2 regions of the Arthrobacter sp. BE255 genome follow, and region 2 is predicted to be linked to the other one. Evidence: riboswitches for the same ligand, from Rfam matches in the RefSeq annotation. Region 2 holds a riboswitch; the other holds the start of a gene.
The links. Region 2 has a riboswitch for S-adenosylmethionine ahead of J2X42_RS18830 (LLM class flavin-dependent oxidoreductase). Riboswitches for the same ligand answer to the same signal wherever they lie in the genome.
Positions count from the first base shown of each region.

Region 1: linked by a shared signal. The riboswitch ahead of J2X42_RS02340 (aminotransferase class V-fold PLP-dependent enzyme) and the one ahead of J2X42_RS18830 (LLM class flavin-dependent oxidoreductase) in region 2 are both predicted to bind S-adenosylmethionine.

Region 1 covers NZ_JAVDWK010000001.1:501,632-504,986, forward strand. Annotated here, with positions in the region: gene J2X42_RS02335 (class I SAM-dependent methyltransferase) at 1-102, opposite strand, end outside; gene J2X42_RS02340 (aminotransferase class V-fold PLP-dependent enzyme) at 171-1,613, opposite strand; SAM riboswitch class IV at 1,649-1,762, opposite strand; gene hisN (histidinol-phosphatase) at 1,923-2,735, opposite strand; gene J2X42_RS02350 (ribosome small subunit-dependent GTPase A) at 2,833-3,355, opposite strand, start outside.
Region 2 covers NZ_JAVDWK010000012.1:159,171-162,525, reverse strand. Annotated here, with positions in the region: gene J2X42_RS18835 (NtaA/DmoA family FMN-dependent monooxygenase) at 1-865, opposite strand, end outside; gene J2X42_RS18830 (LLM class flavin-dependent oxidoreductase) at 878-1,984, opposite strand; SAM riboswitch class IV at 2,021-2,130, opposite strand; gene J2X42_RS18825 (LLM class flavin-dependent oxidoreductase) at 2,332-3,294, shown strand; gene J2X42_RS18820 (hypothetical protein) at 3,287-3,355, shown strand, end outside.

The DNA of each region.
Region 1 (3,355 bases), on a different contig from region 2:
GTATCCGGGCCGGACGCGCTCGTAGTGTTCGCCGCCGTCCTGGAAGCTCTGTCCGAGCTCCTGACGGCGTCCGTGGTCAAGTTTGGGGCCACCCCGTGCCACGTGCGGTCTCCTTCGCCAGATGCCCTTGGGTATCCTTCGAATTTACCGCATCGACAGGGCTGTCCGGGTCAGTCGTCGGTGCAGGGGGCTGCGCCGGCCGTGCCGGGCGTGTTGGGTGCCCAGTCCGGGTAGGTCCGGGTGTCGTTGGCCGGAACCCAGCGGCCGGAGTCCACCACATAGTCCCAGCCGAGGCCGGTCCTGCGGAGTTCCTCGATGCCGGCCAGGAGCCGCTGGGCGTCCTCGAGCCGTGACCCCAGGCCGAAGCTCGCCCGCAGGGAGCCTGACGGCAGGCCCAGGCGTTTGAGCAGCGGGTGGGCGCAGAAACGGCCGTCCCGGAGGCCCACTCCATGTTCGGCGGACAGGTAGGCGGCCACCAAACCGGCGTCGTAGCCTTCGACAGAGAAGTTCACCACGCCGATGGTGTCTGTATCCGGGTCCGTGTCCTGGAAAATCTGGTGCACGGTGACGCCGTCGATTTTGTGGAGTCCTTCCACCAGGAAGGAACGGATGGCTGATTCGTGGGCGTGCCAGCGGTCCGGGTCCAGTGCGGCGATCACCTGGGTGGCGCGGGCCAGCGTGGCGGCGCCGAGGACGTTGGGGGAACCGCCCTCGTGCCGGGCGGGACCTGTGGCCCAGCTCACGCCGTCGAGCCTGGCCTCACGGACAGCGCCGCCGCCGGCAAGGTGCGGCGTGCCGGCGTCGAGCCAGTCCGGCCGGCCCACGAGGACGCCTGCGCCGAACGGAGCGTAGAGCTTGTGCCCGGAGAAGGCGAGGTAGTCGACGTCGTCGGCGCTGATGTTGATGCGGCGGTGGGGCGCGAGTTGCGCCGCGTCCACGACGATCCGGGCGCCGTGCTCGTGCGCCAGGGCGGCGAGTGCCCGGATGGGAAGGATTTCGCCCGTGACATTGGAAGCGCCCGTGACGGCCAGCAGGCTGACTCCACCCTGTTCAAGCTCGGCGCGGATGGCCTCCACGGTGCCGGCCAACGTGTCGGCGGCAACGACGCTGCGGTGCGGGACACCCTGCCACGGCAGGAGGTTGGCGTGGTGCTCGATGTCGAGGTACAGGACGTCGCCGGCCGGGCGGCCGTCCACCGTTGGGAGACAGCCTGCCAGGAGGTTCAGCGAATCAGTGGTGTTCCTGGTGAAGATGACGGAGTCGCCGGCCCGTCCGCCCACAAAGTCACGCACGATGTTCCGGGCGTTCTCGTAGACCGACGTGCTGATCTGGGATGCGTAGCCGGCGCCGCGGTGGACGCTGGCGTAGAACGGCAGGATTTCGTTGAGGTACGCGGAAACCACCGAGAGGGCCGGGGCGGAGGCACCGTAGTCAAGGTTGGCGTAGCGGACGTGTCCGCCCTGGATCAGCGGGGCCTGGATTTCGGCGCCGGTGACGGCGGAGAGCGGCCGGCCGGCAACGGCAAGCCGTTCGCTGAACAGGGCTGCGGTGTCGGGGCCGGCTGCGGACTGCAGACGGACGGCGGTGTTGGGGGAGACGGTGGCAGTTGTCACAGAGACCTCACTTCAGAGGGACTCCCTGTCCCGGGAATCCGCGCTTGCCGGGTCCGTTCCGGACCGGCCTGGTCGTCACCCGGGGCACCCCACCGCGAATGGAGGGTTGCCGGCCAGCAAACCGGGGTTTCGCGCTGGCACTCGTGACCTGTTAAGAGCGTAGAACATGGGCGGGGCGGGCAGGAAGCCGGTCCGAATGTTAAGGCTTTTGTTACGCGGGGCCCGGAATTGTCGCGTTTGTCCGAAGATACGGCGGCGGACGCCCCCTGCCGGAGGCGTCCGCCGCTGATAATTCGGTACATGTGGCCGTTAGAGCAGGTCGTCAAGCCCGGGGTTGAGCCGCTTGAGGACTTCCGAATGCAGGATGGAGTTGGTGGCCAGGGCGTTGCCGCCGAACGGGCCGTCCTCTCCGTCGAGGGATGTGAACCGGCCGCCCGCCTCCACCACAATCGGCACCAGCGCCGCCATGTCGTAGAGATTGAGCTCCGGTTCGCACGCGATGTCCACGGAGCCTTCTGCGACCATGCAGTAGGACCAGAAGTCGCCGTAGGCGCGGGTGCGCCAGACGTCTTCGGTCAGGCCAAGGAAGTCATCGAGGTTCCCGCGGTCCTTCCAGCCGCCCAGGCTGGAGTAGGACAGGGACGCGTCCGAGAGCTTCGAGACGTCGGATACCTTCAGCCGGGTGGCAGCGGCCAGTGACCGGCCCATGTACGCGCCGGCGCCCTTGGCGGCCCACCAGCGCTTGCCCAGTGCAGGGGCACTGACAACGCCGACGACGGGCTCGCCTTCGTCAACAAGGGCAATCAGGGTCGCCCAGACCGGGACGCCACGGACGAAGTTCTTCGTGCCGTCGATGGGGTCGATGATCCAGCGGCGGGAGCCGTGGCCTGAACTGCCGAATTCCTCACCCAGGACTGCGTCACGGGGGCGGGAACGGGACAGTTGGCCGCGGATGGCTTCCTCGGCGGCCTTGTCCGCATCGGTGACCGGCGTCAGGTCCGGCTTGGTCTCGATGTGGAGGTCCAGGGCCTTGAAGCGGCTCATGGTCTGGTCGTCCACGGAATCGGCCAGCACGTGGGCCAGGCGCAGGTCATCGTTGTAGCTCGAAGCGGGTTGGATCATGGTTCCAAACTACCGTCAAAGCGCCGCGTGGTTGGGGACCCCGGCCACTGGAACCGTGCGCAGAGCCCCCGTGCGGCTCCAACCGGGCGGGACGGCGTCAGTTGACGCTGCCCAGTTCCTTGGTTTCCTGCCCAGCCATCCGGGGGTCGGTGCCCAGCAGGCGCCGCAGGGAACCGAGCCTCGCAGGTCCTGTCGGCCCGGCATGGCCGTCGGTGACCCACGGGTCCAGGCCGCAGTTGACTGCGCCTGTGGTGTGTTTGCAGCCACGCTCGCAGGCATCGGTGCCCGGTTCCAGGTCCGGGAAGGACCGGAGGATGCGGTCCGGGTCCACATGGGCCAGGCCGAAGGAGCGGATGCCGGGGGTGTCGATGATCCAGCTTCCCGCCGGCGCGTCAGTCAGTTTGAGCGCCAGGGCAGAGGAGGAAGTGTGGCGTCCCCGGCCGGTCACGGCATTGACGCCGCCGGTGGCACGCTCCGCGCCGGTCAGGGCGTTGACCATGGTGGACTTGCCGACGCCCGAGTGCCCCAGCATTACCGTCACCTTGCCGTCCAGGTGGGCCCGGAGCTGGGCGACGGCATCGCTGTCGAGGCGCGCAGACAGCCCGTCATCGGAGCGGGCG
Region 2 (3,355 bases):
CTTCCTTGGCTGTGGGTGCAAGGATGAATTCCTGGCCCGGGAAGATCTTGACGTCGTCCGCCGGCCGCCCCGCCTTCAGGGTTCGCGCCACGATGTCCTCGCGGAATTTCCTGGCGGCCTCAAGCCCGGCGTGCCGGGAGAAGATGACGTCCGCGTTCCGGACGGCGAAGTCCCGGCCCGTGGCGGAATCCCCGGCCTGGAACAGCACCGGGTGCTGCTGGGAGGAGCGCGGAAGCCGTCCGGTGATGTCGACGTCGAAGCTCGAGTCCTGCCTGCGGACGGGGGTGATGCCGCCCTCAGCGAGCCAGCGGCGGGAGTCCCGGGACCCGGCGATTGCGCCGTCAGCCCAGGAGTCCCAGATCGCTTTGGCCGTCTGGACGAAGGCCTCGGCGCGGATATAGCGGTCCTCGTGGGCCAGGAATCCGCCGCGGCGGAAGTTGGCGCCGGTCCAGGCGTTGTCCGTGGTCACGATGTTCCATGCCGCCCGCCCGCCGGAGAGCAGGTCGAGGCTGGACAGCCGGTGGGCGAGGTCCGCAGGATCGTTGTAGGTGGTGTTCTGGGTGGCCACCAGTCCGATGTGCGACGTCACGGCAGCCAGGGCGGCGAGCGCCGTCTGGGCGTCCGGCCGGCCGGCGACATCCAGGTCGTGGATCCGGCCCAGGTGTTCGCGCAGGCGCAGCCCTTCGCCGAAGAAGAAGGCTGTGAACAGGCCGCGTTCGGCGGTCTGGGCCACCCGGCGGAAGGATTCGAAGTCGGTCTGGGACCCGCTGTCAGGGTCACGCCAGACTGTGGTGTGGTTGACGCCCTGGAAGAAGACGCCGAACTGGATCTTGCCGTCGCCGGCGATACGGGACGAAGTGCTCATGTTTTGGTCTCCCTAGAGTGCCGCGGCGGCGGCGTAGCGGTTGGCGGGTCGGGGCAAGCCAAAGGATTCACGCAGCGTGCTGCCCGGGGCAGGCGCGGCCAGCAGGCCTGCGCGGCGGAGTTCCGGAAGCACCACGGCTGCCAGTTCCGGCAAATCGGTGTCCAGGACCGCGGGACTGAGCCGGACGCCGTCGCTGTCCCTGAACAGCACGGCGAGGAGCTCCACCATTCCGGCGGCACCGCCCACATACCGGGCGCCGCCCGCCCAGGGCTGGTGGGCATCGAGGTCCGCCAGCCGGTCCGAGGCCCGGCGGCCACGGGCATCCAGCAGCACGTCAAGCTCCACCAGGGTGCGCGGCGCGCCGGCGTTGCGTGCGGCAGCCACCGCCGCCGCCAGGCCCTCCGGCGTTGCGGCCGACACCAGTGCCACGTCGGCTTCCACTGCCGGCAACAGCGCAGCGGCGGCGAAGACCGGCACCTGCCCCTGAAGGGGGCGGGGAATGATGGACGGGCCTTTCACGGCGAACCGGGAGCCCTCAAAGTCCGCGTAGTGCAGCTTGTCGGCGTCGAGATATCTGCCCGTCGCGGCGTCACGGATCACGGCGTCGTCCTCCCAGGAGTCCCACAGCCGCCGGGAACTTTCGACGACGTCCGCGGCCTCAGGCTGCACGTCAGCTTCCGGAAGGATCCCCCGGCCCACGGACCGGGCTTCCTGCCCGGAGTTCTCAGTGCTGACAAGCCAGCCTGCCCTGCCATGCGACGCGTAGTCCAGGCTGGCCAGTTGGGTGGCGACGTGGAACGGCTCGGTGTAGAGCACCCCGGCCTCGGGCACCAGGCCGAGGGACCGCGTCACCGGGGCGGCGAACGCCGCCCGCTGGACGGCGTCGATGCGTCCGGCAATTCCCGCGCCGGCGGTGTCGGTGGTGCGTGAATCGCGGAATGTGGCGAGATGGAAGCCGGCGATGTCCGCCGCCTGGACGGTTTCGCGGATGCGGCTTCCGCTCAGGAGCGTCCCCGGCCCGTGGGCGGCGAACCGCCATGCAGCCGGGTGCGCGCCGTCGCCGTCGAGCTCGATACCGAGCACAGCAGGACGCTTACTGGGTGTGGGTGAGGCAGGCATGGTTCCCTTATTTTTGGGGCCGCGGACGGCCGGTTTGACATTCGCTTGCCGCTGCTGCGGCCAGGTCTGTTTCCGGAGCACCCCGCCACATAATGCCTGAGGGTTGCCGCAGCACCAGCCGGTCCTTGGCGTGCTGTCTCTTGACCTAGGACCTGAATCTAGAGGGCTGCCGGGGGCGTCCACAACCGGCCCGACTTGCGGCGTCAAGCCGGGAAATGCGGCGTCAACCGGCGCTGCATTCCGTCATTTATGAACCAGTTTTGGGCCGGATTACCTGCCGTTTCGGGAGGTTGAGTCCGGTGACGGACCAGGTTTTGCGCCGAGCCGTGACTCCGTAGGGTCATGCCATGCCTAAGCCTCCTGTGGTTCCCCTTTCGGTCCTTGACCTCAGCCCCATCCCGGCCGGAAAGACCGCAGCCGATGCGCTGCGCAACAGCATTGAGCTGGCCGTTTCCGCCGAGGCGCTGGGTTATAAGCGCTTCTGGCTGGCTGAGCACCATCTGAGTCCCGGTGTTGCCGGCGCGGCGCCGCACGTGCTGTCGGCTCTGGTGGCCGCGGCAACCAGCACCATCCGTGTTGGCACTGCCGCCACCATCCTGGGCAACTACCGGCCGGTCCAGGTCGCGGAAAACGTGGGCACTGTTGCGGCCCTGTATCCCGGCCGCATTGACCTGGGCTTTGGCCGGTCCGGGGTGCCGAAACCTGAGGATCCTGCTGCCGCGGGGGGTCCGTCTGCTGCATCGGGGTCCGCAGAACTGGCCGCCGCAGCCCAGTCCGCGACAGCCGGGTCCACGACAGCCCAGTCCGCGCCAGGCGGGTCCGCGACAGGCGCCGGCAACCGCAACCTGGACGGGCTGGTCATTCCGCCGCCCCGCCCGCTCTTTGGCAAGGCCTTCCCGGAGAGGTTCCGGCTCCAGGCGGAGCTCCTGGGCCGCGTTCCCGGGGACGCGGACAACTTCGAAAGCGACGTGCAGGACGTCATTGCCTTCTTCTCCGGCCAGTACCGTGGCCCGGAGGGCGAAAGCGTGGCGGTCCGCCCCGCGCAGGGGCATTCCCCGCAGTTCTGGATCCACGGGTCCAGCGCCGGACCCAGCGCCCGGCTTGCCGGAAAGCTGGGTCTACCCTACGGGGCCAACTACCACGTGGCACCCTCCGCAGTCCTGGAGTCCGTCGCCGAATACCGGGCACATTTTGAGCCCTCCGAGTCGCTTGGCCAGGCCTTACGTGGCGGTGTCCGCCGACGTCCTGGTGGCTCCCACAGCCGCAGAGGCAGGAGTCCTCGGCGCCGGCTTCGAAGCCTGGGTGCATAGCATCAGGTCCGGCAAGGGCGCCATCCCCTACCCGGCGCCCGAGGATGCGGCAAAGTTGCCG